Regions from separate parts of the Bacillus sp. FDAARGOS_235 genome, predicted to be linked through region 1. Evidence: riboswitches for the same ligand, from Rfam matches in the RefSeq annotation. Region 1 holds a riboswitch; the other holds the start of a gene.
The links. Region 1 has a riboswitch for thiamine pyrophosphate ahead of tenA (thiaminase II). Riboswitches for the same ligand answer to the same signal wherever they lie in the genome.
Positions count from the first base shown of each region.

Region 2: another riboswitch for thiamine pyrophosphate. It lies ahead of thiM (hydroxyethylthiazole kinase); the one in region 1 lies ahead of tenA (thiaminase II).

Region 1 covers NZ_CP020437.2:457,684-474,219, forward strand. The annotation lists gene A6J74_RS04060 (exosporium leader peptide-containing protein) at 1-12, shown strand, start outside; gene A6J74_RS04065 (hypothetical protein) at 450-722, shown strand; gene A6J74_RS04070 (heterocycloanthracin/sonorensin family bacteriocin) at 878-1,201, opposite strand; gene tenA (thiaminase II) at 1,851-2,540, opposite strand; TPP riboswitch at 2,668-2,773, opposite strand; gene ddlB (D-alanine--D-alanine ligase) at 2,847-3,761, opposite strand; gene pdxR (MocR-like pyridoxine biosynthesis transcription factor PdxR) at 3,766-5,214, opposite strand; gene A6J74_RS04090 (homoserine dehydrogenase) at 5,442-6,467, opposite strand; gene A6J74_RS04095 (esterase/lipase family protein) at 6,555-7,796, opposite strand; gene A6J74_RS04100 (DUF3914 domain-containing protein) at 8,075-8,416, shown strand; gene A6J74_RS04105 (lipoprotein BA_5634 family protein) at 8,483-9,151, opposite strand; gene A6J74_RS04115 (ABC transporter permease) at 9,372-11,303, opposite strand; gene A6J74_RS04120 (ABC transporter ATP-binding protein) at 11,278-12,048, opposite strand; partial or broken gene A6J74_RS04125 (GNAT family N-acetyltransferase) at 12,419-13,012, opposite strand; gene abc-f (ribosomal protection-like ABC-F family protein) at 13,031-14,659, opposite strand; gene A6J74_RS04135 (aldo/keto reductase family protein) at 15,178-16,167, shown strand; gene A6J74_RS04140 (LysR substrate-binding domain-containing protein) at 16,242-16,536, opposite strand, start outside.
Region 2 covers NZ_CP020437.2:2,506,843-2,523,378, reverse strand. The annotation lists gene arcC (carbamate kinase) at 1-533, shown strand, start outside; gene A6J74_RS14820 (Crp/Fnr family transcriptional regulator) at 734-1,423, shown strand; gene A6J74_RS14815 (hypothetical protein) at 1,581-2,264, shown strand; gene A6J74_RS14810 (FAD-binding oxidoreductase) at 2,387-3,721, opposite strand; gene A6J74_RS14805 (glycoside hydrolase family 13 protein) at 4,122-5,786, shown strand; gene A6J74_RS14800 (PTS transporter subunit IIBC) at 5,992-7,629, shown strand; gene A6J74_RS14795 (endonuclease/exonuclease/phosphatase family protein) at 7,634-8,425, shown strand; gene A6J74_RS14790 (YhgE/Pip domain-containing protein) at 8,731-11,556, shown strand; gene topB (DNA topoisomerase III) at 11,592-13,781, opposite strand; TPP riboswitch at 13,972-14,081, shown strand; gene thiM (hydroxyethylthiazole kinase) at 14,154-14,963, shown strand; gene thiE (thiamine phosphate synthase) at 14,977-15,636, shown strand; gene ilvA (threonine ammonia-lyase) at 15,745-16,536, shown strand, end outside.

The sequences.
Region 1 (16,536 bases):
GAAGATATTTAATAACCAGTAAATGTTTCAACAAATTTAACACACAACGTTTCAATAGTCTGGATAGATACGCCTCCCCCTGGTACTTATGTATACAGGCTATCTCTGAATGCCACGGGAATTGGTACATCCACTAACACTATTAGTGAAAGAAACATAACTGCTACAGTAATAAACATTTAAAGTGTAATTCCCGGTCTATAAATCGTAATATGAAGTAAAACAAAAACAGCTTGTAGAAACAAAGCACCCTATTCCATGTTCTAAATTTTCAATACTAGAGCAGTGCATTTTATACAAACAGTTACGTAGTTTTGTTACGTTTCAAAATTAATCAATAGTAATAAAAATAGATTATTAAATTTGTTAATCCCAATAAATAGCTTTTAAAGTTGCGCTCACTTCCACCATTCATACTGATTTTCACATATTTCATATAAAGTATGAGAATGAGCAGAAAATCAGATATAACAGCAAAAGATCGTAAAGATGCGGGGAAAAAAGCATTAAAATCGGCAGTTGTTAAAGGTTGGATAAATGTAGGTAAATGGGGATTCTTTGGTGACATGGTTGCATTTATGGACAGATATTATACAGGCTATAAGAATTACAATCTTAAAAAGAAAAGAGAAAGAAGGGCTGATAGCAGCTCTTCTTTTTGGTTCTGGTGCAATAAATCTGCTTATAAAAGTCAAAGAGTGCGTCAAGAGTATAAAACATAAAAAGACATTCGATTTTTGATTTGAAATAAAGTCACAATGTTTATAAAAGGTTGGATAAATTATCTCTCTAAATTAAAAGATGCTACGTGTGTTTTGATTTATCTCTTTTATAAAATTGTATAACGCTTTACAAAGTAGATTCCTTTTCTCTCTTATCAATATTCATATGTTACAATAGTACCAGTAGTATCAGTGGTACCATTAAAACCATTAAAACAATTTGAACAACCGCCACAGCCGCCACAGCCGCCACAACCAAAACAACCGAAGCAACCAATACAACGGAATCCACCACAACGGAATCCACCACCACCACAACGACCTCCACAACCGCCACAACGACCGCAACCGCCACAGCGACGAGCAGCATCTTCAAAATAGTAGTATGGATATTGGTTTTGCTGGTCCCAATACACAATATTTCCAGACTGGTAATCATTAAGGCTTAACGCTTGTAGTTCTTGTTGAAACTTATTCATTTTCATGACCTCCGTTTATAAACTTTAACCTCATCGATGCTTTCCAATATTTCTGTTCGTTAAATCTAAGTAGAAATAACGCTATAAACTAAGTTCAATACGTACACCTATAAAGTATGACCTATCACTAGACGGTGCACCTTGTTCATATACCTATTTTTACTATGGGCTCATTTTTATAAATAGAAATTATAAAATGTGAATGCTTGCGTCATATCTTCATGCTTACTAAGTTCAATTCATTTCTCAATAACCATGATGCCGTATCCTACGTATTCCCGTATGCCGCTTAGATTTTTCTGTACTGTAAATGCCTCTCGTTATAACACTTCCATATACTTTCTGAGAGCACCTTCAGATATTCCTAACTTTTTTATATACTTCACTAGCCGAATAATCGATTTAGTCCGTCGTAGCGTCAAAACACCTACTAGTGACAGGACTCAATGACGGTTAAGAAATTCCTACAAAAAAAGCCCTGATTAGGGCTTTTCATTCTACTTTTTCAGCAAGCTCTCCATGAAATTGCTAATTGAAGAAAATTGAAAAAAGACGCACTTAGATTGATACGTCTTTTTTGCGATACCCCTTTTTTGAAATCATATAAAGAGGTATTATCCATACATATGTATAACAATACCTCTACTCTTTATCCAATTACATCTTTTACTTCTGTATCCACTGGCCATTTTTCTAATGTATAAGCCATTTCCCAAAATGAATATTCATATTGACTACTAATAATGAAATGCTGTTTCATACGCTTCCGATCAGACTCTGTCACTAGTTCAGCGATAGTATCTAATCGTGTAATTTGCTCTTCAACTAAAGTACGGAACCAATCAGATCCATAAGCAGAAATCCACTCTTTATAAATCGGCTCTTCTGGCTGACATTCTTTTAAACGTTCACCAATTTCATAATATAGCCAGTAGCAAGGTAAAATTGCTGCGATAATATCCCCTAAATGCCCTTCATACGCCGCACGGTACATATGTGAAGTATACGCATATGCAGTTGGGGCAGGGATAAAATGACCTTTTTCTTCTTCCGTAATTCCTAATTTCTTTGCGAAATTCTCATGTAATGATAATTCTGCCTCGTATGTATTTTGAGCATGGTGTGCCATGCGAGCTGTCGTTTCTAATTCAAGAGCCTTTGCAGCTCCTAAAGTTTGTACTCTAGCAAAATGACTTAAATAATATGAATCTTGAAGTACGTAATAACGAAAACTTGCCAAATCTAACGTACCTTCACCAAGTTTTTTTACAAAAGGATGATGAAAACTTGCCTCCCAAATAGAATCTACTTCTTTACGTAATGTTTGTGAAAAAGTCATTTAAATTCCTCCAATAATGTATAAAATATATGTATTTATCCACAGTTATTAAATCTGTAAAACAAAAAAAACTTTCTTTACAGGCGTAAAGAAAGTGAAATAGACAATATTAATGTATTCTTTAAATATAATCGTCTTCCCACTTCCCTACGCTGGTATTAACCAGATCAGGTACTAAGAGTCTCAAAATTATGTTTGATCTCAGCCTACAAAAGGCCCCCCTAGTGGATAAATATTTAGTTGTCGTATTGTAATTATCATAGCATACTTCGTGGAACTATCAAAAGTTTTAATTGTATAATTATCTTAAAAACCTTCTTCTTTCCTCACTCTTAATGAAGTTTCAATTATCATATCTAATAGTTTACTATAATTAATCCCCGCGGCATCTGCACTTTTTGGCAGTAAACTTGATTGGGTCATCCCTGGTAATGTATTAACCTCCATTACATATGGAATTCCGTCCTTCACCATCATATCAACCCTTGCATAAACACTACATTTTAATGCTTTATAACAAGCCAATGACGCTTTATTTACACGTTCCTTAATTTCAGTTGGAAGTTCAATAACTTCTTCAATTGTACTAACATCATCGTATTTTGCATTGTAGTCAAAAAACTCAGCTGCATGTCGAATTGAAACGATAGGTAAATGTTTACCATCAAAAATTGAACAAGTAATCTCGTCACCTTTTATATACTTCTCAATTACTACTTCAGAATCCCATTCGAATACAGTTTCCAGCATTGAGATCAATTCATTTTTATCATTGACGATCTTTACGCCAACACTCGAGCCGCCAGAGTTTGGTTTTACCACTAACGGAAATCCTAACTTATCTAAATCATCAAGCTTTAGATCCGCCATTTTTGTAAGTTCAATCCAATCTGGTGTTTCTACTCCTTCATAACGTAAAATCTTTTTCGAAATATTTTTATCCATACATATACCGCTAGATAACATATTGCTGCCACTATATGGAATACCTAAACTCTCAAGCGTCCCTTGAACCGTACCATCTTCTCCGTATTTTCCGTGTAATGCTAGCAATGCAAAATCAATGTCTTTCGCTTTTTCAATTAAATCCATTTTTTCATTTAACGTAATTGGAACGATTTCATACTTATTTTTATCTAAATGTGCAATCATTTCATTTCCAGTCATAATTGATACTTGTTTTTCAGAGGATACTCCTCCCATAATAACGCCAATTCTCATTTTCTCAACTCCAAGTTTCATTTTTTAAAGTTTCACCAATTATTTGAATCCCACTAACTATTTCTTTCTCCTTCAAACGTGAAAAACCTAAGCGGAATGTATTCGCTCCCCCTCCATCAGAATAAAAAACATCTCCAGGAGAAAACGTTACACCTTTCTCATAACACTTTTGTAAAAGTGTGCGAGCGTGAATTTTCTCTTCCAACTCTATAAACAAATGAAGTCCGCCATCTCCAGTCATCCTTTTAAACGGAATGTACTGATTGCAAGCCCCAACGGCTAACTCATATTTTTTCTTGTAAACAGATCTTGCCTTTTTTAAATATTTTTCAAAATATCCTTCATGTAAATATTGAAACAAAACAGCTTGATCTAACGTAGATGTGTGAATGGTTCTTGCTCTTTTAACACTTTCTAAATAATGAATCAGTTCTTTATCGGCAATAATCCACCCTACACGTAAACCAGGGAAAAGTACCTTCGAAAAGCTACTAATATAAATCACATTATTACCAGCCCCTGCAAAAGTTAATAGTGGCGATAAATGTGAACCTGAATAACGTAATTCTTCATTAAATCCGTCCTCTATAATAGGAACCTTATATTTCGAAAATAACCTCATCAATTCCGTTCTTTTCTCCGAACTTGTAACAATACCAGTTGGATTATGATAAGAAGGAATTAAATACGCAAAATCAAAATCCTTTTCACGTAAACTTTTTTCTACTTCAGTCGTATCAATACCATCATCATTCATATCTATCCCATGAACTTCAAGTCCATGTAAGCGAAAAAGTTTCAATGCAGCATGGTGAGTTGGATTCTCACAAATCACACGCCCTGATTTTTTCGCTAAGGAAGATAGTACAATATCTAATCCTTCTGTAAATCCATTTGTAATTAAAATATCTTTGTTCGAAATATCTACACCTTTTATTTCCATGTAATGAAGTAGATATTTCATTAACGGGCGGTAACCTTTTGCATATCCATAGTTCAATACGATATCCCCTTCAATGGACATACGAGTAAGAAAAGCTCTTTTGAAATTTTCAACATCAAATAGCTTTTCGTCCGGGGCTATACTATTAAAAACAACCATTCCTTTTTCCCAGCGGACTCCATGCTTCATTAAGTCTAATTCATCCGCTAATGTGGTAACTGTATTAAGTTTATTTTTCCAATCTATTTCAACAGACGAAGTGTTAGATATATCCACCTTCGCAACGAAATTCCCTTTTCCTTTTACTGCATAAATGAGTCCTTCTTGTTCTAAATCCGCATAAGCAGAGAGTACTGTATTTCTGCTCACTGATAATAATTCACTCAGTTCCCTTGTTGATGGGATCTTTTGATCACCGAGCAAATGCCCTTTCATAATCATCTTTTTAAAATAATCCTTTAATTGAATATAAACGGGACGATCTTTTACAACTTTAAAATCTTTAAACAATTTCTTACCCCCTGCAATTATTTTTGCATATTTATTTCATTCTCAAAAGGTCCACTACATATGTATTTTTTATTAACAGCGGTACGGTCTTATAAAGTGAAACTTTAATCCGTGGGAATTTTATTCATCCCCCACCGATTTTTAGCCCGAATCGGACATATATGGGCTAAAAGGCTCCCACCTAACTTTTTTTCTCCATCCGAATTTTGAAGGTGTGAGTTTTACTTCTATAAATCTCTACGATATAAGTTAATTACATCTTTTAAAGCAGCTGCTGCGGCTCCGCGTGGATTAGAAGCTCCACCAATTGTAGTAACTTGTCCCATTGTATCTGTAAAGAATGTTATTCCTTTTTCAGTTCCATTTACTTTTGCTAGTGGATGGTCTTTTTGTATTTCAAGCGGTTCTACATTAAGATTCACTTTACCATCCATATCCTTATATGCTGAAGCTATTAATTTAATATAATTGTTTTGTTCCTTAGCATGTCGAATTTGTTGTTTTGTAACATTTTCGATTCCTTTTATATGCATATCAGTAAGCATATTCTCAACACCCATCAAGCTGTTTGCCAAAAGTAATAATTTACACGCACTATCCGAACCACTTACATCTAATATTGGGTTCGTCTCAGCAATTCCTTTATTTTGCGCTTCTTTCAGTGCTTCTTCAAACGTAACATCTTCTTCATACATTTTTGTAAGAATATAATTAGTTGTCCCGTTTAATATTCCTTCTATTTTTTCAATATTGCATCCAGCCAAACTAAATTGTCCAATATCTAATGTCGGTAGTGCTGCAGCAGTTGCGCCACTATAGCGAATTCGTACATTCGCTTCTTTTGCTGCTGCCTTTATTTCTCTCCAGTTAGTAACGAGTGCACCTTTTGAAATTGCAACAATATCCATATGTTTCTCAATCGCTTGTTTTATATATTTTTTTCCCGGATTTCCATCTTTAAGATTTGTAACTGTTGATTCTACCAATACAGTACCACTTATCCCACTTGTTGCACGGTCTTTCGGGTGATGTTCTATATACTTTTCAATTGCTGCAGTACCGCTACCATACATTAATAAATGATGAATAGACAAACCTTCCTCATTATGTATTGCAATATTTCTACCTAATACGCCACTTACAACTAAATGGATTCCATATGTTTCGTATATATATAAATATTTTTCGTTTACTAATTTTATAAACTCTCTTCCTACTGTCCCGTATCCTGATAAAACAACTTGTATTTTCATAATATCCCCCCATATTTTTCTTCCATATCCCTCTTTCAATATAATATAAAGCGCTCCCGAATTCCATCGAGAGCGCTTTATTATTAACTATTGCGGTAACCGCGATAACTTTTCTGCAACTGTTCTATAAAACTCTTGAATATTAGAAAAACCTAACGTGTCTGAAACGCTTAGTCCTACCATGTCTAAATGATCCCAATTTGCTTTCGTTTCAATATGATTCCATTTACCAACCTGTAAAAACTCATTATTATTTACAGCAATACTAGTTGAAGGCGCAATCATAGAATTTGTATTTACTACACCGTCATTTTGCCACCAAGATGTATCAATTAATGGGCGATTTTCTTCAAATCTTGCATAGGAACCTAAGAAAAATGCATTCCCCATTAACACTTTGTTCATTGTAATATGAGGTAGTTGTAAACCTGTTATAGGTGCTGCTTGTGATGCATGTCCACTATACGATAAGTAATACACATCCGATTGCGTCTTTACCCAACTATTTAACTCCCTTGCTCCATCAGTACTTAAATCCCATTGACTAATATCTTTTGTATTTTCCCAAATTGAACTATTTAAAATCCGATCAGCATATTGGAAGAAGGACTCTCCAGCATTTTTTTTCATACCCCATTGGTCCAATTTAAAATCATATAATGATAAATTATTGTTTCCTCCTAAACTCGCAGCTGTAATGAGTAAATCTTTAACGAACGGCAATAGAAGACTTCCGTCCGCGAGTGTTGTGCCATTATGAGGAGTTGCTAAAGTTGTAACACTATGAACATACGATTTACCGCCTTCAAATAGTGGTGATATCTTTGCGTTCGGATGATTTTTCACATAGTCTTTTTCTTCATAACTGCCTTCTTTTAATAACTGCACTAATGTTCTTGTCGTTTGTCCACCCATGCTATGCCCAACTAAATGAACTTTATTTGTTTCACTCCAATTTGGTGCAAATCCACTATAAGTTCTACCAAAACGATTATGTCCATGTTTCTCAGCGTGTGCCGCACCATAGTCTACAATTCCACCGTTAATTTGTGCATATAATTCACATGCACGGTCCCAGTTACTAGAAACAGGACCAACAGCAGCCGTATGTACTGTATAGCCATTTCTTTTTAAATCTTCCTGTATATCATGAACACCACCCCAATATTTTACCCCTAACATTTCTTCCCTACCCCATCCAGCAAATCCATTCACTAAAATGATAGGATAATTATTTTGTTGCCTCTCTTCAGCGTAAGTTGTTTTCGCTATGAATGAACAAACAGTCACTAATGTGAAAAAACATACTTTTAAAAATAACTTTCCCATACTTTCTCCCCCTAATTAAACGCTTTCATTTTTCCGTGAAAAATATTGACACATTCAGTTTTTAACTTACACATAATGTAAAGTATTTTATATACGTTGTATATATAGAAAACATACACAAATGTTGATAAATATTAATTCAAGTAAACATTTACTTTTTACAATACAACTTGTAAATCTGATTATTTGAATTTATAATTGAATGTAGTTTCCTCATGTTACATGAATTTAACAATCATAAGAAAACTAATTTTATTGCTTGAAAAGGAGGAAAAAGCATGCAAATCGGATCAAACATTCATACATTAGCTCAACCTACTAAAATAACTCCATCTAACCTTGAGCATAATACTATCTCTTCTACTAAACTTGAAGGTAAGAAAGCAAATGATCCTATCAAGTTCGATATTCGTTCATCTGAAAAAGAAATGAAACAGCCTGAGCATAAATTTAACGAATTAGATTTATGGAAGATGTTAAAGGATAAAGGTGTTCCATTATGGATCATTCTTGAAATGCTACAAAAGTCTCGTAAAGAAAAAGAAGCTCAAAGTAATTCGGTTCAAAACCCAAATGTGATTGAGGAAACAAACGAGACTCGATTAAATGAAGTAATGTAATCTAAATGGCATATAACTAAAAAGAGTTCGAGGTTGATATAGTTTCTATCAACCTCGAACTCTTTTTTAAGATTTTTCTCCAATCGTTACAAACTGAAAAGATACTTCTCCTTCCAAACCTTTAATTAGCTTTTTTACTTTGACATTTTCATTAACCATTGTATTATCTGTCGACATTTTAGGCCTTTCGTCACCTAAAGATTTCTTAAATTGAAGAAGATGCATTTTCGTTTCATTTGCTTTTATTTCCTTATATACACTATTTTTTGCTACAATCACATACGATTGCGTTGGATATTTACGATTGTTACCTATCCAAGCGTCACTATCGTATGTAACAGGAATCTCTTTTCCTTCTATTTTAATACTTTTCATAGTCTTTTCGTCTTCACTTGTAAACAGTAGCGATCCTTCTTTTGGGAATTTCGGTAACGTATCTATAATATAATCGGAGTCATTATCTCGTTTACGAAAAACTTTTTCTTTAATCAACGCTAGTGCTGTAGATTCATTTAAAATTAAGACATGTCCATTTCCAACTTCACTTTTTTTCACAGAAAACACTTCATTTTCTTTCGTAATTTCCTGATAACGATTAATAATTGGTGAAATATTATTTTCATCTCCAATAATTAATACACCGTTTGCAGGGAATGCGTTGTCCTTTTTAGAGCATGCACTAAAGCTTATTAAAAGTATTATAGTTAACATAAAAATAGTTAAAGTTCTTTTCATCACGGTTCCTTTCATAATTCATATCATTTTTTACATGTTTTTTTGTAATTTTATTAGTTAATATCCTCTATCTCGCATTAACGGGCAGTAAGACCCCCACCTCAAAATTCAGCGAGAGCAAAGAAGTTAGGTGGGGGCTCAACTGCCCGCAAAAGCCCGATTGGTGAAGGCTAATAATCAGTGGGGGATGAAGGAAACCCCCACTGATTAAAGTTTCACTTTATTGCTCCATAGTCTTATAAAGCTTTTGTAGGTAACGCCAACGAGTGATAAAAAAATATAAAACTTGTATACATATAAATGAAATTAAAATAAAGATCGAGCTGTTTAAAATAGAAAAACTGACTAATTGTTGCAGTGCCGTATACGCAACTACAGTATGAATCACTGCAATGATAATTGGTAAGAAGAACATTAATACTAACTGTCTCGTTACAACTTTTTTTAACTCTCGTTTACTTAATCCCATTTTCGAAATCATTTTATATTGTTGTTGATCACGGTCCAAATCAGTATATAATCGGAAATAAATAAAACTAGCAGCAAATGTAAAGAAGACGATTCCGACTAAAACACTTGCCATGAGTAATAAACCATTCTTTTGCTTTGCCTCCAACAAGTTTAATGTTAAAGCTTCAAAGTAGAAATCTCTGTCCCTGAGATCTTTATCGAGTATACTCTTTAATTGATTTGAAATCTCTTTCGTTTTTATCCAATCATCTACAACAAATCCATAAGTACGATGTTGAATATTTTCATCTTGTGGATTACTCGTCAGAGGAATTTCATCATACACATGATCTTGAACAGCAATATAAATACTACTAGAATCATGTGGTAAAACTAAATCCCCAACAGTTTTTTTCACACGAAATGTCTTTGTCCAATCACCTTGAATAACTTCAATATTTTTTTTATAGTCACCATTTTTAAATTCTTGTTTTTGTGACACCCTCCCAGGAATTAGTAAAATTTCATCTTCTTTTTCAATTGTTTCTTGTTGGTACCCTAGTGCTCTCGTAAGTTCGTTATATTCACTTAATTTCAATACATTTACGTTACTTTCTGTAAATTTACTTGAAGATGAAGCCATTCGGTACGGAATATTTGCATCAGAGAGATGTTTTTTTATAATAGAGAGATGTTTATCTACTAATTTGTTGTTTTCAGAGCTTTCATACAGAAATGTATATGGGTTTGTCATCCACACTAAATTCCTATTACCAAGAGCGGCTGTTGTACCTATTGCTGTAAATGCAACTGCTGAAATAATAGATACTATAAAAAACATCGTTGCATTATCTTTCATACGGTAAATCAATTCTGAAAATGTTAATATATTTGTTCTCTTTAAAAAGAAAGATTCTCTCCTTTTAGCAAGATACAATATATACACGCTACACTGTGTATATAAAAAGTACGTTCCAATAATGACTAGAAGTACACCTATTCCGAGCGTAATAAAATTAATACTTGGGATAAAGCGAAATACTGAAATATATCCATAGCCTATACTAATTAAAGAAAGTAGCGATAATAAAATGGAAAATTTCGGTTCAGGCTTTGGCTTTTCCTCTGCTTGAATAAGTTCCACAAGTTCCGTTACTTTTATCATTTTAAAAGTAACAAGCGAAACGATTAAAAATAAGAAAAGAAATGTGATGACTGTTAATAGTACAGCCTTCACTGGTATATAAAAAGGTAAGCCATTACTAATCATTAATACACTTGCACTAATCAATAATACTAGTTTAGAAAATATGAGACCGATGAAAATCCCTATACAAATTGACCCAAGCCCAATTAACATATTTTCAATTAATAATAATTTCTTTAGCTGCCTCATTGACATACCTTGCATCATTAAAATGCCAAATTCTTTCTTACGCGTTTTTAAAAATGAACTTACTGAATATAGAATAAAGAAAAATGAAAAAACAAATATCAAGCCTTGCGAAACTGTAAATCCTAATGTACCAAATGCACTTATTGTTGCACTTGTCGATTTCAACTCCCCTTGTAAATCAGGATGAAATAATAAAAGGGCATACGTAAAGAAAATCATAATAGAAAATGTACAACTTAAAAAATGAGCAGCATATGTACGCTTATTACGAAAAATATTATTAAACGCGAACTGACGAAAAGTCATGCCTTTTGCCTCCTAACAAAGAAAGGACATCCATAATCTTTTGATAAAAGGCTTGCCTGCTTTCACCACAATAAATTTCATTATATAATTGACCATCTTTAATAAATATAACTCTGCTGCAAAAGCTCGCTGCATACGGATCATGTGTAACTAACATCATCGTTGCTTTTTCTTCTTTATTAAGAGTATCTAGCATCTCCATTACATCATTTGAAGATTTAGAGTCTAAATTCCCTGTTGGTTCATCTGCAAGTAATAATTGTGGTTTATGAACGATAGCACGAGCGATTGCAGTTCTTTGAGCTTGCCCCCCTGATATTTCAAACGTTCTTTTACTCAATATATCTGCAATATTTAATTTCTCTGCAATATCTTCCACTCGTTTGTTCATTTCTTGTACAGATACACCATCTAGTGTCATCGGCAATACAATGTTTTCTTTCACTGTAAGTGTGCTAAGTAAATTAAATGATTGAAAAACAAATCCTAATTGTTTCCTACGAAATAAAGCTAAACTGTCTGATGATAACTGAAAAGGATTTGTACCATTTATTAATATTTCTCCCGATGTAGGAGAATCAATAGTAGATACCATATTTAATAATGTTGTTTTCCCGCTACCTGATGGTCCCATAATTCCTACAAATTCACCTTCTTGAATTGATAAATCAATATCTACCAATGCTTTAAAAGGTATTTTCCCTTTATATACTTTACTAATACTTTTTGCATGTAAAATTTCCATTTATATTCTCCCTTCATTTCCGCTGCTCACTATAAAGTGTAAATGAATTGTCTTATAGCACATATTGATTCATCTTTCATTTATCTTACACGCTTGTAAGATTTCTAAAAAAACTGATAACAAATCTATTTCCAATATATAATCAACGTATATCTATCTTATAATATTTGTATAGTGGTATGGAATACAATGCTTCTTACTTCTATTCGCTGAAACACCTTGTATTCTTTATTAGCAACATGCAATATATTATAAAGAATAACTATACAACTTTAAAACAATGAATAACAACTTATCATATAGTACGAAAAAAAGCTCAGAGTTTTAGCTCTAAGCTTTATTACTGATTTCATATGCAATATAGCTCCCTTCAAAGAGCTATATTTTTTATCCACTCTGATTTACTCAATACATAATGATTAAATAGTCGATTTTCTATCGTCTGTTGGCTCATATAAGTAAATCCGCATTTTTCAATAACTTTATTTGATGGTACATTTTTAATTAAAGCAATTGCGTTGAGGACATTTACATTTGTTTTTTTAAACAAATAGTCAATTAAGCCTTTAGTCGCTTTTGTAGCATAGCCATTATTTTGATATTCACTTGAGATAGCATACATTATCTCTCTGTTTGGTGAAGGGAGTTCTTCTTTAATACCTGTGCAGCACCATCCAATGAATTCATTTGTAGCTTGCTTAAATATTCCTAGCTTTAACATATGATTATCTATGTTATTCGTAGTTTTCACTGCCTCAAGAAATGCTTTATTTGCTGGTATTTCATCATTGATAATCCAATTAACCCTCTGTTCTTTCGTTGATTTCTAGTCTGGCAAAAATTTTTCTATTTCCGGTTGATTCGATATTTTATAAATACTCTCAGTATCTTTCATAGTAAACTCTTGTAGATATATATCTCCACAGTCTATTCTAAATAACTTAGTTGAACTCTCTGCTCCCATGTTAATCCCCCTAAATAATTATAGCGCCTTAATCTGTTTCGTAAGTTCTATAAATCGTTCATCAAGTTCTTTATATTCTTTATCATTAGAAGTTAAAAAGCTTAATTTTCCTAATACTTCTTGTCTCTCTGTTTCTAACGTTAAACGCAACTCTTCAATTTCATCTCTTGTTTTAGGAGGTTCTTCTAGCTGTTTTTGTATCGTATGATTTGAAAACACGAGTTTTGTGTTAGTTGTTTTCTCTAGAAAATATCGATCGTGAGAAACGATAACTAGTGTTCCATTATACTCCGCTAATGTATTTTCAAGCTGTTCGCGTGAAGGCAGATCAAGGTGATTTGTCGGTTCATCTAAAATGAGTACGTCTTTTTCATCTAAAATATAAACCATTAATTTACATTTCACTCGTTCTCCCATGCTCATATGTTCAATCTGCTCTTTCCATTGAGAAGCTTGGAACCCTAAATGTTTCATTAAATTTTGGACTTTCCCTCTTTTTTCAAATGAATCTTTAAAAAATAAATCTTCTGGCGTTTTATCAAGTGGTAAATCAAATACTTCTTGTGTTAAATAACCGATGTTTGCAGATGGTGAAACCCATACTTCTCCTTCCACAGTTTCCGTTCCCATAATCATCTTTAGTAATGTTGTTTTCCCACTACCGTTTGGTCCAACAATCGCAACCTTCTCACCGTGCTGAATTGTAAAATTAACGTTTTCAAATAATATTTTTCCATGAAAGTCTTTTTTTAATTGTTTTACTTCTAAAAAGCGTTTTCCTACTTTTTTACTCGCTTGAATAGAGAACTCAACTGAGTATTCCTCTTTCACACGTTCTACTTTCGTTTTCTCTAGCTCTTTTTCGAGACGTTTTCGTTTTGACTTAACTTGCGCATCCATTCGCTTCGCTTTTACACGATAAAATTCTTTAACACCTTCTTGTTTTGTAGACTGTGCGTGTGCCTTTTGTGACCATGAACTTAATTCTTTTATATGTGTTTCTACTTGTTCAATCTTTTTTTGCTGCTTTTCATATTCACGTTGTTGCGTCTGTCTTTTTTGCTCACGTGCTTTCATATAACTCGTATAATTACCGCTATGCTCAATTAATTTTTTATCCTCAATTGACCATATTTTTGTTGCGACAACATCTAAAAAATATCGATCATGCGATACAACGATAACTGTACCTTTCATATTTTTTATTTGTTTAATAAGAAATTCCGTACTCATCTCATCTAAATGATTTGTCGGTTCGTCTAATATTAAGACATTAGGATTTTTCGCAAATCCTTTCGCTAACCGAACTTTCAGCTTTTCACCACCACTTAAAGTACGAAAATCATTCGTTGGCACGCCCCATTTTGCAAGAAGCTCTGCTTCTTTTGCAATCACATCCTTACTAATAAAAGATTCTATTTCTTGTTCAACATATGCTGTTGTCATATTCATTTGCTGCCACTCAACAATTCCTTTTGATGGCTCAATCTTCCCATTTATTAATTGAAGTAACGTTGATTTACCAGCACCATTTTTACCAATTAATCCGATTATATCCCCTTGTTTTACTACTACATTCATTTTTTCTAACAAAGTATTTTCCTTTATTTCAACATACACATCATTTAATTTTAAAAGCTCTTTCATATTACCGATCCCTTTCATAAAGGGAGAACAAAAAAATCCTCCCAAAGTAATTTTGGCAGGATTAGTCATTACATTATTTATACCCAAATAAGCTATTACGCAAATCAAATAGCAATACCGTTGAATGGAATTGGGCAGACTAATCCTATTTTTTACAAATTGAAATTTATTTAATTTCAACATTTAAAAATAAGATTAGTTAATCATCGTCCACCCATCATTCCTTTCCGTCGTTAGTAACCATATTGTACCATAATAGTACTGTATGAGTAAATGCAATTATATGTGCTTTTAAAAAGATTGCTTTTTTTTAAGGTCTATTTATCAATTCTAAACTTCATATTAAACAAGCATAAACCACATTTGTTGTACTACTTGCTTTAGATTCCCCTAACAATAAAATTCTAAACATCTCCCTCTTATATAATTTTTATATAGATTCATCATAAATCATATATTATACATACTAAATTTCAGTTCTTATAATAAAGGTATCATTTTTAAGGGGGGATTCTACAATGGAATTTAGCAAACTCGGAAACAGTGGGTTAACAGTAAGTAAGATTGCATACGGGAACTGGATAAACCATGGCGGAAAGGTAAATGAAGATACTGCAAATGATTGTGTGAAAACCGCACTAGATGTCGGAATTACAACGTTTGATACTGCTGATGTTTATTCGGACACGATAGCCGAAGAAGTACTAGGCCGGTCTTTAAAAGGCATACGGCGAGAAAGTATAGAACTATGTACAAAAGTATGTCATCCGACCGGACCTGGAAAAAATGATCGTGGATTGTCGCGGAAACATATTATTGAAAATTGTAATGCATCATTAAAACGGTTGCAGACAGACTACATTGATGTCTATTATGCACATAGATTTGATACAACAACTCCCCTTGAAGAAACGATGTTAGCTTTTGCTGATCTTGTAAGACAAGGTAAAGTCCTTTACTTAGGCGTAAGTGAGTGGACATCAGAACAAATTACCCGTGGTGCAGCACTTGCACGAGAATTGAACATTCCACTTATCGCTAGCCAACCTCAATATTCGATGTTGTGGCGAGTTATTGAAACTGATGTAATACCAACATGTCAACGTGAGGGACTTGGTCAAGTTGTTTGGTCTCCCCTTGCACAAGGTATTCTCACAGGAAAATATCAACCTGGTAAACCATTGCCGAATCAATCACGTGCTAACTCTGATGCTGGTAAACCATTTTTCCAAAAACTCGTGCAACGCTGGATGAGCGATGATGTACTCAATGCAATTCAGAAACTTAATCCCATCGCGCAAGAAACTAATCTTACCTTACCTCAACTTGCAGTTGCTTGGGTATTACAAAATCCAGCTGTTTCCTCTGCAATTATTGGTGCATCAAATCCAGAGCAAATAAGAGAAAACGTAATTGCTTCTAGCGTTAAATTACAACCTGAAATTATTGATCAAATCGATGGTGTACTAAAAGATTTCATTGAGTATGATCCGAGCAAAACAGGTTAAAACACCTTTTTGTTCTACCTATAAAGAAGCTTTCCTTTTCAAATCTACACTGCCCATCCTATACAGATGGGTTATTATCTTTTACATTCACATTGTGAAGTTGTATAAACCTCTCTAACAACTATTAAAAAGTTCTCTAACACAACGGACTGTTCATCTAGTCTCCATCCAGCATATAAATTTATTTTTGGGGTATTTTCTTGAATTTCTTTATATGTAACTCCCGGTTTTTTATAACTTTCCATTGATGATGGAACGACAGAAATCCCCATTCCTGCTGCAACTAAATTCACAATCGTTTGCATTTGAATCGCTTCTTGAACAATATTTAAACTTACTCCATGTTCCCAAAAGTAACTAATAATTACA
Region 2 (16,536 bases), 2.0 Mb from region 1:
TGGAAGAAACAAAAGCAGTGTTTAAAGAAGATGCTGGCAGAGGGTGGAGACGTGTTGTTCCATCACCGAAGCCTGTAAGTATTCATGAACATAAAGTAATTAATTCTTTAGTTGAGGATGGAAATATAGTGATAGCTGTTGGTGGTGGTGGAATTCCAGTAATTGATTCTGAAGAAGGGTTAAAAGGAACTGAAGCGGTTATCGATAAAGATTTCGCTGCGCAGAAATTAGCTGAATTAGTAGATGCCGATACGCTCGTAATTTTAACTGCAGTTGATCATGTGTATGTAAATTATAATCAACTGAATCAAAAGAAATTAGAGCATGTCACAGTGAATCAATTAGAAGAATACATGGAAGAACAACAATTTGCTGCGGGAAGTATGCTTCCAAAAATTGAAGCTGCTATTAATTTTGTTAATACAAATCCAAAAAGAAAAACAATTATTACGTCTTTAGAAAAAGTATATGAAGCACTAGAAGAAAAAGCTGGTACTATTATTTCTAAACAGAATGTATGCATGTATGTTTAAATAATTATGTACGCTATTTATTAGTAAAAAAGAATGGAGTTAGTAACTTCATTCTTTTTATGTATTAATATTTTTTGTAATCATTGTTCATAAAGTTTTCATGATGAAATCTGAATATATAAGTTAGTTATGATAAAATTTAATTTGAATACGCTTTCTTGATTTTTCGCTCCAACATACAGCAAGAGAGAGGGAATCTTATGAATAGACGGAACGTAGTTAAAGATTTAAAGCAATTTGAATTATTTGCTCATTTAACAGAAAAGAAATTGAAAGGTTTGACGGAGTTTGTCTATTGGCGAACTTATAAAAAGGGTCAATTTTTATTTTTAGAAGGGGATTCAAGAGAAAGAATTTACTTCATGTTAGATGGTTTTGTAAAGTTAGAGCGGGTAAATCAAAGTGGAAATTTATTATATGATGACTATGTAAAGCGGTATTCTATTTTTCCTTATGGTGGTATGTTTACAGACAGAGGATATAACTATACGGCAGAAGCGATGACAGATGTAGAGGTATATTATATTCCGACAGTAATTTTTGAAGATATGGTGAAATCTAGTAGGACGCAATTAATGTACGTTGTTCAGCAATTATCATCAATATTAAAACTAAACGAAAATCGAGTGCAAAACATTACAATTCCTAATGCACAAGATCGAGTCATTCAAACATTAAATTATTTAATGCAAGATTTAGGAGAACAGAGTGGCGAAACGATTGTAATTTCATGCCCACTTACAACAATTGAAATATCGAAAATATCTGGTACGTCTCGAGAGACGGTTAGCGGCGTATTAAAACAATTAAAAAACGATAGTATTGTTACGATTCTGGATAAGAAAATTACAATACATAATCCAACATATTTTGAGGAAGTCTCTATGTGAAAATTGCATATGGATTTTCTAATTCATACTGTATATTAATAAAGTTCTTTATATATTTATAAGGAGCTTTTTTACGTTACCCTCTATAAAAAGATTGTATAGCATGGTAATAATAGCTAAAATCGATAATAAAAAAGTAAGGGGAAGGAGAGAAAGAATGGTCCGAATTGAGTATGATCGATTAGTAGATATTTGTTACAGTATAGGGGTTTTGTTATTATTAAAAATTCCAAACGATAATGAATTAATTGGGGAAAAACTATTCAATTTCTTTAATGTTCCGGTATATACATATACTTATATGGATTATAAAGTCTCAAATATAGTAATCGTTTCTTTCATACTACATGTAATCGCATTTATATTATTTGTAAAATGGTTAGTAAAAAAGAAATCTAGTACATTTAGAACAATGAATAAGATAAAAGTAGTAGGCATTAGTATTTTGATTTTAATGATGCCGTTTATGCTAAATAACATCCTCCAGACATTGAATAAAACATGGTACTACGCAGGAAAAACAGGGGTAGAGGCGATAGAATATAAAAAAGAAGATAGTCAATGTAGAATGGAGAAGAATGGAGGGGATATTGAACAAAAGTGCATTGTTACTTTAAAAAATTATCGTAATCATTCACAAGCATTAAAAATTGTTTTATATGATAATGCAACAGAAACTTCCAAAAGTTATCCAGTACCGAAACCAGTCTATTTACAAAAACATGAGACAAAACAATTGGAATTTCAAATTCCTGTTGCTTATAATAGCGGTATTGAAAAAGATAAAGTACCAAATATTAAATTACATTCATTGCATAAAAATGATGAGAAATACAATTAATCCGTAATTGAAAGTTTATGAGTAGGAGCAATAATTTGAAAAGATATAGAAAATCAACTTGAATCATCCAACATGCTGCGAGGTAACGGCATATTGGATGATTTTTTATTTTATCCCCTTTTTTACGTATGAAAGGGTGGGATACTTTGTTGAAAACGAAAAACATTGCAAGGATCATATATAGTTTTCACTTTACGTAATCTGTGAAAGTTAGAGCCATAGTAACTAGTTTGCCAATTTTTAATGTCGATATCGGGCCAATTGACATAATCACCTAGTGTATAAGGATATAAGCTTTCTCTTAAATCTTTAACCCAGCGTATATTTCGATTTTCTTCATCATCGCATTTCCAAGAGGTAATGTATTCTTGCGCAATAATTGCTTTGCGATGGAAATAAGCTGTTTCAGTAGGCGAAATATTTTCCACAGCACCTACGAGCGATTGGTGCCAAATACTCGCATCTTTATTTGGTGCATGAGAAAGAAAATATTGCATAATCTGAATGCCTTTAAGAGGGATAGGTTTATATACGTAGGAACCGGACCGTTTGAAGTTTTCAGGGATGTTGCCACTGTTAAAAAATTCAACAGCCTTTATATAAGGAACTTCATCTATAAAGAGAGAGGGGGTACCAGTTTCAAGAAGCGGTGATAATAAGGAATGGAGTTCAGAGGGAGAGCCAACAAACTCACCTTGTGCTTCAATTTTATTTTGTTGCTTTGCGAATAATTCAATTGATGAAGTGAGACGTTCATCTATATAAGGCGCCCAGTTTTGCCAAGCTTGAAATGCAGCGATAAAATCTTCCCATTCCCATGTGATGGAGAAGATTGATACATTTTTTATAGGATGTACTCGAAAAGTTAAAGAAGTAACAATTCCGAAGTTTCCACCACCACCGCCGCGGCACGCCCAAAACAAGTTAGGGTTTTCTTGTTCGTTTGCACGAATGATTTTTGCGCCCAATTTACCGCATGCTTGTACCATTTCAACTTCTACTAATTGATCACATGTTAATCCAAATAAGCGTGAAAGCATACCGATACCACCACCAAGTGTTAATCCAACAATTCCAACACTTGCACTTGTACCAGCCGGTATTGTAACACCATAATTCCAAAGTTCTTTATAAACCGTACCAAGATTTGCACCAGCTTCAATTGTTGCTGTTAATTTATTTGTATTAACAGTAATGCGATGCATTTCACTCACATCAATAATAAGTCCTCTATTTAAAAGAGAAAAATTTTCATAGCTATGACGTCCGCTTCTTAAGCGAAATGGTATATGACGTTCACGTGCCCATTTTAAGGCATTACACACATCATTTTTATTTTGGCAAAAAACAATAATACAAGGGAGTTTTGGAATACTTAAATTTAAATTTATTCGGGCTACGTCATAGTCAGGATCTGAGGGAACAACGATACGACCTGTTAATTTTGTTTGTTTCAATTTATCACTCCTTTCTAAAATAAGCAGTGCTTTTTATTAATATATGAAAAGCGTATGTAACGTGCGTGGACAAGAGCAGGTAAGAATGAGATTTACCTTTGTGAGAAATAAATAAAGTGAAGGCTAATAATCAGTGGGAGTTTTGTTCCTCCCCCACTGATTATTAGCCTTCACCAATCGGACTTTAACGGGCAGCCCGATCCCCGCCGAACTTCTTTGCTTTCGCTGAATTTTGAGGTGGGGTTCTTACTGCCCGGCCAATAGCGGGATAAAGCATAAGAATAAGGAATCTACATAGAGTTCAATGAAAACAGTTGCAAACTATTCATATTTTGTTATGATAGTGTTACGAAAACGTTTGCATAAAATTTCCGATGGGATGCAAAAGGAGAGAATGACTATGAATAAGACATGGTGGAAAGAAGCAGTTGCTTATCAAATTTATCCACGAAGCTTTATGGATTCAAATGGTGATGGTATTGGAGATTTACAAGGTATTATTGCAAAGCTGGATTATTTAAAAGATTTAGGTATAGATGTAATTTGGATTTGTCCAATGTATAAGTCTCCCAATGATGATAATGGTTATGATATTAGTGATTATCAAGATATTATGGATGAGTTTGGTACAATGGCGGATTTTGATGCTTTATTAGATGAAGTTCATAAGCGTGACATGAAGCTTATTATTGATTTAGTTATTAATCATACGAGTGATGAACATCCATGGTTTATTGAATCTCGTTCATCTAAAGACAATCCGAAGCGTGATTGGTACATTTGGCATGATGGTAAAGATGGTGCGGAACCAAACAACTGGGAAAGTATTTTTAATGGTTCGGCATGGGAATATGATGAAGTAACAGAACAATATTATTTACATTTATTCTCACGTAAACAACCAGATTTAAACTGGGAGAATAAAGAAGTTCGTGAAGTGTTATACAATACAGTTAATTGGTGGCTTGATAAGGGAATTGATGGTTTCCGTGTTGATGCAATTAGCCATATTAAAAAAGAAGATGGCTTCAACGATATGCCAAATCCAAAAGAATTAAAATATGTACCATCTTTTGATAAACATATGAATGTGGATGGTATTCAACCTTTATTAGAAGAGTTAAAAGAAAATACATTTTCTAAGTACGATATTATGACTGTTGGTGAAGCGAATGGCGTTAAGATTGAAGATGCTGAGCTTTGGGTTGGAGAAGAGCAAGGTAAATTCAATATGGTATTCCAGTTTGAACATTTAAGCTTATGGGATGCAGAAAAGAAGAAAGACCTTGATGTTGTAGGATTGAAAAAGGTATTAACGAAATGGCAAAAAGGATTAGAGAATAAAGGATGGAATGCTTTATATATCGAGAATCACGATAAGCCACGTATCGTTTCAACGTGGGGAGATGATAAACAATATTGGCGTGAAAGTGCAACAGCTCTAGGAGCGATGTATTTCTTTATGCACGGTACACCGTTTATTTATCAAGGACAAGAAATTGGTATGACAAATGTTCAGTTACCAAATATTGAAGATTACGATGATGTAGCAATTAAAAATTTATATCGAGAGAAAATTGCAGAAGGCGTATCACATCAAGATATGATGGAAATTATATGGGCTTCTTGCCGTGATAATTCACGTACACCTATGCAGTGGAACGATGAGATGAATGCTGGTTTCACAACAAATGCACCTTGGTTTGGCATGAATCCAAATTACGAAGAAATTAATGTTGAAAAGCAAAAAAATGACGAAAAGTCTATTTTCAATTTCTATAAGACAATGATTGCCTTGAAAAAAGAGCACGATGTATTGAATTATGGTACGTACGATTTACTTTTAGAGGACGATCCACAAATTTATGCATATACACGTACGTTACAGGATGAAAAAGTCATTGTAATTAGTAATATCTCAAAAGAGGAAGCTGTGTATAATGAGCCTTTATTCGCACTAGAACGCAAACGTTTGCTTTTAAATAACTATGAAGTTGCGGAACATGAACAATTAACTACAATCACGTTAAAACCTTATGAAACAAGGGTTTATCGCATTTCATAATACAAAAAGATGCTCCTTGAGCATCTTTTTTTATGAAAAAAAATAAATTTCTATTGCAATGTGAAAACGCTTTTATTAAAATAGATTTATGAAAACGGTTGCGTAACAAAAAAGATAAAGCAATATGAGGAATCGTTTTCATAAGAGAAACAGAAATTATAATTTAAATCATTATGTTGTTATAAATAAAGGGGAGGAAGAACAGATGAAAATTACGTCTTTTGATTTTTGGCAAAAGTTCGGGAAAGCATTATTAGTTGTTGTAGCTGTAATGCCAGCAGCTGGTTTAATGATTTCCATCGGTAAGCTAATTGGAATGTCTGCTGGGGATATTAACGCAGTTCATACTATTGCTCGTGTAATGGAAGACATCGGTTGGGCAATTATTACAAATTTACACATTTTATTTGCAGTAGCAATTGGGGGATCTTGGGCGAAGGATCGCGCAGGTGGTGCATTTGCAGCACTATTAGCATTCGTCTTAACAAATCGAATTACAGGAGCAATATTTGGCGTAAACGCTCAAATGTTAGCGGATTCAAAAGCGACAGTTTCTTCAGTATTAGCAGGAGATTTAGTTGTAAAAGATTACTTTACTTCTGTACTTGGTGCACCAGCATTAAACATGGGAGTTTTCGTAGGTATTATCACAGGTTTCTTAGGAGCTACTTTATATAACAAATACTATAACTATAATAAACTGCCACAGGCATTAGCATTCTTTAATGGAAAACGATTCGTACCATTCGTTGTAATTGTTTGGTCTACAGTCACTGCGATTGTATTATCACTTTTATGGCCATTTATCCAAAGTGGATTAAATGAATTTGGTCGCTGGATTGCAGCATCTAAAGATAGTGCGCCAGTTGTTGCGCCATTTGTATATGGAACGTTAGAACGTTTATTATTACCATTCGGATTACATCATATGTTAACGATTCCGATGAATTACACAGAGCTAGGCGGAACATATACGATGTTAACTGGCTCAAAAGTTGGACAAATTGTAGCAGGACAAGATCCATTATGGCTTGCATGGATTACAGACTTAAATAATTTATTAGCAAGTGGAGATACGAAAGCATATAACGATTTATTAAATAACGTTGTACCAGCTCGTTTCAAAGCTGGACAAGTTATCGGCTCAACAGCAGCGTTAATGGGAATTGCTTTTGCGATGTTCCGTAATGTTGATAAAGAAAAACGTGCAAAATATAAACCAATGTTCTTATCAGCAGCATTAGCAGTATTTTTAACAGGTGTAACAGAACCAATTGAATTCATGTTCATGTTTATTGCACCAGTACTATATGTTGTATATGCTATTACAACAGGACTTGCATTTGCATTAGCAGATTTAATCAACTTACGTGTTCACGCATTTGGATTTATTGAGTTAATTACTCGTACACCGATGATGGTTAATGCAGGACTAACAAGAGATTTAATCAATTTCGTTATCGTTTCATTAGTATTCTTCGGTCTTAACTTTACATTATTCAATTTCTTAATTAAAAAGTTCAATTTACCAACACCAGGACGTGCAGGTAACTATATTGATAATGAAGATGAGTCATCAGAAGGAACAGGAAATGTACAAGATGGTTCATTAGCAACAAAAGTTATTGATTTATTAGGTGGAAAAGAAAATATTGCTGACGTAGATGCTTGTATGACGCGTTTACGTGTAACAGTAAAAGATTTAGATGTTGTTGCACCAGAAGCGCAGTGGAAACAAAATGGTGCTTTAGGACTAATCGTAAAAGATAAAGGTGTACAAGCAGTATATGGTCCGAAAGCTGACGTATTAAAGTCAGACATTCAAGATATGTTAGGTGCGTAATAATATGAAATTGCTAACTTTAAACTGTCACTCTTGGCAAGAAGAGAATCAAATGGAAAAGATAAAATATCTTGCTAAAGTCATTCAAGAAGAAGAATACGATGTCATCGCATTGCAAGAAGTCAGTCAGTCGATACAAGCTGAAAATGTATGCGGTAACAAGAAAAAAGATAATTTTGGACTTTTACTATTAGAAGAGTTAAAAGCGTTACATGTAAAAGATTACAATATTACTTGGGATTTCTCTCATATTGGTTATGATGTGTACGAAGAAGGATTAGCGATTATAACAAAGCATACTATTATAAAAGAAGATACGTTCTTTATATCAGAAAATAAAGATACAACGTATTGGAAAACACGTAAAATTGTAAGTGCAACAATTGCTTATAATGGTAAGGATATAACGTTTTATTCTTGCCATCTAGGTTGGTGGAATGATGAAGAAGAATCATTCCAAGGTCAAGTCGATCGTTTGATGGAGCGTGTAGATAGCAATGAGCTTTCCTTCTTAATGGGGGATTTTAATAATAATGCTCGTTTGCAGGGTGAAGGTTATGAATATTTGATGCAAAAAGGTTTGTACGACACATACGAACTAGCGATAGAGAAGGATGAAGGAACAACTGTCCAAGGCGAGATTGCTGGTTGGGATGAAAATAAACATAATTTGCGAATCGATTTAATAGTGTGTAACCAAAGTAAAAGAGTTCGTTCTTCAAAAGTTATTTTTAATGGTACAAACCGAAATGTAATTTCAGATCATTTCGGTGTAGAGGTTCAATTAGATATATAATAGAAGAAATCCTCACAGGTAATAAAAGCTGTGAGGATTTTTTTTAGGAATACAAGTATTTCCAAGAGAAAATACTTGTATTTTTTATGACATTTCCTATATATTTGTTATTATTGAATGTAAAACTAATTTGGTCATTTTGTATGCATACTTTTTTTACTTCGTTATATAATGAAGTAAGTGAAATATTTAATGGAAAAAATAGTGTGTTTTCGTTTAATCCACGATGTAGAAAGTGATATAATTGCAAAATGTATGTATCATTTTCTAAAGAAGGAAAAATATATAATTAGGTGATAACTTCTATGAAACAAATTTGGCGTATTTATAAGACAGATTTACGGAATGTAGCTAAACATTGGGCTGCAATTGTTATTGTTTTAGGGTTAATGATTTTACCATCGTTATATGCATGGTTTAACATTAAAGCTTCTTGGGATCCATATGGAAATACAAAAGAAGTTCCCATTGCAGTTTCTAACCAAGATGCAGGCTCTAATTTAAGAGGGAAAGATATCAATATCGGGGACGAGATTGTAGATTCTCTTAAGAAAAACAAAAATCTTGGCTGGAAATTTGTAGATGAAAAACAAGCAATTTACGGAGTTGAGCGTGGGGATTATTATGCGAGCATTACGATTCCGAAAGACTTCTCTGAAAAAATTGCAACTGTTCTGGATGAAAATCCAAAGAAACCAGAACTGGATTACTATGTGAATGAAAAAGTAAATGCGATTGCACCGAAAATTACAGCAAAAGGTGCATCAGGTATTACAGAAGAAATTAGTAAAAACTTTGTTAAAACAGCAAACGGTGAGATTTTTAAAATTTTCAATGACCTTGGAATCGATTTAGAAACAAACTTACCAAGCATCGAGAAAGTAAAAGATCTTGTATTTAAGTTAGAAGCGCAGTTCCCAGAAATGAATACACTTATGGATAAGGCGTTAGATGATGCGACTCGAGCAGAAGATGTTGTGAAAGTAGCACAAAAAGAGTTACCGGTTGTAGAAAGTGTTATTAATGATGGGCAAGAAGCGTTAGGGAATTTAGATAAGTTCTTTGCAAACAACGATCAAACATTGCAAAATGCTCCTGGGACGATACGAAATCATTTAACAACGGCTAAAGATGTAATGGACAAAGCAAATACGTTTACGAACTTTTTAATGAATCCAGGGATAGACCTTTCTGGTATGAAGGGATTACCTGAGTTTCCAGCGCGTCCGGACCTTTCAAAGTTGAATGATGAAGGTTATAAAAATATTGCAAGAAATATTAATCAAACAGTGAATAATGTTTTGAACTCGGCACGTGCAGGAACAACATACGGGAAAAGTGTTGTAAACGGATTGCAAAATGGTCAGTTTGATCCAGAAAAGGCAAAGCAAGATCTTAATGCGGTTTCTGAAAATCTTCAAGGTCGTACAGATAGTGTTGCATACCTTATTAATGTATTTACTGAACTTCAAAAATCGGCTACGACTGATTTTGGTCAAAGCTTTTTCCAAGGGCGAGTGGATCGCTTAACTAAGCTGAAAAGCGGTATGGAAAATGCAAACAACGGTATTAAAGATATTGTAAATGTTATTGGTACAGGACAAGAAGTAAAGAAAGATGTAACAGATGCAGCAAATCAAAAATTAGATGCAGCAAATGGATTAATTGATCAAGCGGAAAAAGATTATAATGAAACATTTGTAGCAGATTATAAAAAAGCAGTTAGCACAGTTGATCAAGCGAAAGCTGATGCAAATGGAGCATACGATACTGTGAAAAATGAATATGATAAGGCAAAAAATACTTTTGAAGGTATTATAGCAGACGTAAATAATAGAGGTGTTAATGGATTAGATAGCACAAAAGTATATTTAAACGATTTAAATGGTCAATTACAAGCTACTAAGAATCTAATTGGTGATGCGATTCCGGTTCTAGAAAGCACAAATAAGGTATTAGCAGATGTAAATAGTGACAAAAACCTTAATAATGGAATTGCAAAATTGAATAAAGCACAAAATGCTGTTCAAAAAGGTATAGATGCAACAAATAAGGCAACTACATTAATTAACAATGGACAGAAGCCTACAAAAGAGGTTGTAGAAAGTATTAATGAAGCAACTAAAAATGCCTCAGCTCAATTAGGAGATTTCTTAGCAACATATGATTCAGAAATCGTTCCAAACTTTAATACAGCAATTGAACGTACGAAACGTATGTCTAAAAACACAACTCAAATTTTAAGCGAAGCAGACAAAAAGCTTCCAGATGTTAAAAAATTACTAGAAGATTCATCAAAAGGCTTAGTAGACGGTAGAAAGAAATTAGCAGACATTAAAGCCGAAATGCCGGAGACTGAGAAAAAGATTAAAGAATTAGCAGATAAAATTCGTGATTTTGAATCTGAAGAAGATTTAAAAGACATCATACGCCTATTGAAAAATGATGTTGAAAAGCAAAGTGATTACTTTGCAAATCCAGTAAATTTAAAAGAGAATAAATTATTTGCGATGCCGAACTACGGTTCAGCGATGTCACCATTCTATACAGTGCTTGCATTATGGGTAGGCGCATTATTAATGGTTTCATTATTAACAGTAGAAGTACATGAAGAGGGCGCAAATTATAAGAGCCATGAAGTTTACTTCGGACGTTTATTAACATTCTTAACGATAGGTCTTTCACAAGCGTTTATCGTATCAATGGGAGATATATTCTTACTCGGTACGTACGTAGTCGATAAATTCTGGTTTGTGTTATTTAGTTTATTTATTGGTGGAGTCTTCGTTTGTATCGTATACTCACTCGTTTCTATTTTCGGAAACGTTGGGAAATCGATGGCGATCATTTTACTTGTACTGCAAGTAGCAGGGTCGGGCGGAACATTCCCAATTCAAATGACACCGGCGTTCTTCCAAGCACTTTATCCGTTCTTACCATTCACGTATGCAATTAGTGCAATTCGTGAAACAGTGGGTGGAATGCTTTGGGATATCGTAACGAGAGATTTACTTGTACTAAGTGCTTTCGTAGTAGTTATGATTGTTGCTGCATTATTACTGAAAACACCAATTAATAAATCAAGTGAAAAATTCGTTGAGAATGCAAAAGGAAGTAAAATCATTCACTAAAAAAAGGTTCCTACCTCCGGTAGGAACCTTTTTGTTTAATCAAATTTTAATTTCTTTAATGCTTCTGCGAACGGGTTATTTAATGGTTCTTCTTCTTTGTTCTGTTGTTTCATATATTTTTGAACGTCACGCTTATCAGCTTTGTTTCCAGATTCTTTTTTACGTCGCTCCTGGAATGTCGATAATTTTTCGCGATAGCCACATTTACATGCAAAGATTTGACCTTCACCCTCACCACGTAGTTCTAGTTTCTTCTTACATTGTGGACAACGAGCGTTTGTTGTACGAGATACATTTTTACGATGACCACATTCACGGTCTTGGCAAACGAGCATTTTTCCTTTTTTGCCGTTTACTTCTAGCATTGGTTTACCACAGTCTGGACAAGACTTCGTTGAAATGTTGTCATGTTTATATTTTTTATCACTTGATTTAATTTCAGAAACAATTTCTTTCGTATAGTTCTTCATTTCAGAAATGAAGACTTCTTTTTTCAGTTTACCCTTTGCGATAGCCTCAAGTTTTTGTTCCCATTCACCAGTTAGTGTAGGAGATTTTAACTCTTCTGGTACTAAATCAAGTAACTGACGGCCTTTTGATGTAATGTGAATATCTTTACCACGCTTTTCAAGTAAAAATGAATTGAAGAGTTTGTCGATAATATCTGCACGTGTCGCTACAGTGCCTAATCCACCAGTCGATTTTAACGTATCAGCAAGTTGTTTATTTTGCGTATCCATATATTTTGTAGGATTCTCCATTGCTGAAAGTAAAGTCGCTTCATTAAATCGTGCAGGAGGCTTTGTTTGACCTGATGTTTGCATAATTAACTTTACAGCTAATGTATCACCTTTTTCAATGTGAGGTAGAAGCTGCTCTTTTACGTCATCAGTTACATCATCGTCTTCAAAGCGATTTTCGTATACTTCTTTCCAACCAGCGTGTAAAACCGTTTTTCCGCGTGCAATGAACGTTTCATTACCAACTTTTGTGCGTAACGTTAGTTGCTCGTATTCGAATGCAGGGAATAAAACAGCTAAGAAACGTTTCACAACTAAATCATAAATTTTACGCTCTTTATCTGTAAAGGATGAGAAGTTAACGTATCCTTCTGTTGGAATAATTGCGTGATGATCGCTTACTTTACTATCATCAACAAATGATTTATTAGGCTTAATTGGCTTTTGTAGTACTTTATGTGCTAACGGACGATATTCCCCGACACCGCACGCTTTTAGACGTTCTGGAAGTGTTCCAACGATATCAGATGAAATGTAGCGTGAATCTGTACGAGGATACGTTAACACTTTATGTTGTTCATATAATTTCTGCATAATGTTTAATGTTTCTTTAGCAGAGTAACCAAACTTTTTATTTGCATCACGTTGTAATTCAGTTAAATCGTAAAGACCAGGAGAGAATGACTTCTTCTGTTTTTTATCAATTTCCACAACAGTGGCATTTTGTTTATCTAGATTTTTTACAATACCATCAATTTTTTCTTTATTAAAACTACGGCTATTACCGTTTGCATCTTGCCAAGTTAGTTTTAACTTATCAGTTGTTTGAGCTTCGATACCGTAGTAAGTTTGAGCTTTGAAGTTTTTTATTTCATCTTCACGACTAGCGATCATAGCAACAGTAGGTGTTTGTACACGACCACAATTTAGTTGAGCGTTAAAGCGAGTTGTTAAAGCTCGAGTCGCGTTAAGGCCGATATACCAGTCAGCTTCTGAACGCGCAACTGCTGAAGCGTATAAATTGTCATATGCCTTACCTGGTTTTAAATTTGCAAAACCATCTTTAATTGCTTTATCGGTTACAGAAGAAATCCATAAACGTTTAATTGGTTTATTCAACTTAACTTTATCGATAATCCAGCGTGCGACTAATTCGCCTTCACGACCTGCGTCTGTAGCGACAATAATTTCATTTACATCTTTTCTAAGTAGCTGGCTTTTCACAGCATTAAACTGTTTACCAGTTTGTTTAATAACCGTTAATTTCAAACGCTCCGGTAGCATCGGTAAGTCTTCTAAATTCCACTTTTTATATTTCACATCATAGCTTTCTGGATCTGCTAATGTAACGAGATGACCTAAAGCCCAAGTTACAATATATTTACTACCTTCAAGATAACCGTTTCCTTTTTTATCACACTTCAGTACACGAGCAATATCTCGCGCAACGGAAGGTTTTTCAGCGATTACAACGCTTTTTGACATATTAAAAACATCCTTTCAAATTTCCATAAGTTAAATATAGCATACATTTTCTTGAGATTCAGTTTCGCTCGAGGTTTGAGCTGTTTTAGTGGAATGAACAAAACTCCCACTGATTAAAGTTTCACTTTATACGGAAAAGTAAAGAACTTGTTATTTTACTAGAATAAGAGTAGACTTTGAAGTAGATGAATAAGAAACACATGGGAGTTTGTGGATGCAAACTGAGAGTATGACTAATCCGTCATTGACCATTTGAACCTGTTGGATAATGCCAGCGTAGGGAGAGTGTAAAAGCACATGTTCAGGCACTTTGCATACGCGCAAAGTGCCTTTTTGTGTATCTCCCATCATTATAGTTAGGAGATGAAAAGGATGAATATGAAAGAAATTAGTAAAGTAGTGGATTTAGTGAGGGAATCTAATCCGCTCGTTCATAATATTACAAATGTTGTTGTAACAAACTTTACAGCGAACGGTTTGTTAGCACTAGGGGCATCGCCTGTAATGGCGTATGCAAAAGAAGAAGTAGCAGAAATGGCTAGCATTGCGGGAGCGTTAGTATTAAATATGGGAACACTTCGTCCCGAGGAAGTAGAAGCGATGTTACTTGCTGGTAAGTCGGCTAATACGAATGATGTACCAGTATTGTTTGATCCTGTTGGCGCAGGAGCAACATCGTATCGAACAGAAGTTGCGAGACATATTCCAGCTGAAATAGATCTAGCGATAATTCGTGGGAATGCAGCTGAAGTAGCTAACGTTATTAATGAGAGATGGGAAATTAAAGGGGTAGATGCTGGTACTGGAAATGGCAATGTTGTAAATATTGCAAAACAGACAGCAGAGGAATTGAATACAGTTGCGGTCATTACTGGAAAAGAAGATGTCGTTACAGATGGAGAGCGAACGATTCTTATTCGAAACGGTCACTCTATTTTAACAAAGGTTACTGGAACGGGTTGTTTACTAACTTCTGTAATAGGAGCATTTATTGCGGTAGAAAAAGATTATGTAAAGGCAGCAGTAGCAGCAGTAACATTTTATGGTGTAGCTGCGGAACTAGCAGCTGCTAAGACGGTAGAAAAAGGGCCTGGTAGTTTCCAAATTGAATTTTTAAATCAATTAGCGAATACAACTTCCGGTGATATTGAGAAGTATGGGAAGATTGAGGAGTTAGAGTAAGGGGATGAAACACATGATGCGCATTGAAACCAAGAAAATGTCTAACCTATTACAAGTGTATTTTATTATGGGAAGCAATAATTGCATGAAGGATCCGTTAGCTATATTGAAAGAAGCGTTAGACGGTGGAGTGACACTTTTTCAATTTCGTGAAAAGGGAGAAGGGACTTTAACTGGAGAGGATAGAGTGCGTTTTGCAAAGAAATTGCAGGCGCTTTGCAAGGAATATGGTGTTCCTTTCATTGTAAATGATGATGTAGAATTGGCCGTTGAATTAGATGCAGATGGTGTTCATGTAGGACAAGATGATGAAGGGATTACATCTGTTCGTGAAAAGATGGGAGATAAAATTATCGGTGTATCTACACATACAATTGAAGAAGCAAAATGGGCGATTGAAAACGGAGCTGATTATTTAGGAGTTGGCCCTATTTTCCCAACGAGTACGAAAAAAGATACGAAAGCTGTTCAAGGAACGAAAGGTTTAGCTCATTTTAGAGAACAAGGAATTACAGTGCCGATTGTTGGTATCGGTGGGATTACAATTGAAAATACTGCTGCCGTTATAGAAGCGGGTGCGGATGGTGTTTCAGTTATTTCTGCAATTAGTCTAGCGGATTCTGCGTATGAAAGTACGAAGCGATTAGCTGGGGAAGTAAATAAGTGTTTGTAGATAAAAGACCATGTAGTATGAAAATACTACGTGGTCTTTTGTCGTATAAAACAAAATATGCCGCCTAAACTAGTATGTATAAACATATATTGTTTCGGAGGCGAAGGCATGATTGTATTTCAGGATATTATAGCTGCTTATGAGAAAATGAAGGGCATTGTACATATGACCCCATTAGATTATTCAAGTACATTTAGTGAGTTATCACAGAATGAAGTGTATTTAAAGCTGGAGAATTTACAAAAGACAGGCTCTTTTAAAGTACGTGGTTCTTATAATAAAATGGTTTCTCTTGAGAAAGGTGATTTAGAAAATGGTGTTGTTGCGGCATCTGCTGGAAATCATGCGCAAGGAGTCGCTTATTCTAGTAATATGCTTAGTATTCCTTGTACGATTGTGATGCCAAAAGGTGCTCCGTTAAGTAAGGTACTTGCGACAAAAAAGTACGGTGCACATGTAGAATTACAAGGTGATGTATTTGATGATGCATTAGCTTATGCACTAGATTTAAAAGAGAAGACAGGAGCGAAATTTGTACATCCATTTGATGATGAAGCAGTAATTGCTGGTCAAGGTACAGTCGGTGTGGAAATATTACAACAGCTGGAAGATGTAGAGGCTGTTATTTGTCCTATTGGAGGTGGAGGATTAATTGCAGGAGTTGCGATGGCAATTAAAGAACAAAAGCCATCAGTGAAAATATATGGGGTGCAGACACTTGCTTGTCCGGGAATGAAACAGTCACTTGAGGAAAAGAAGGTAATAACAGTAGAGTCGACGCCAACTATGGCGGATGGAATCGCGGTTAAAAGGCCAGGTGATTTGACTTTTGAACTTGTACAACGTTATGTGGATGATGTGTTTTGTGTAGATGAAATGGAAATTGCACGAACGATGTTA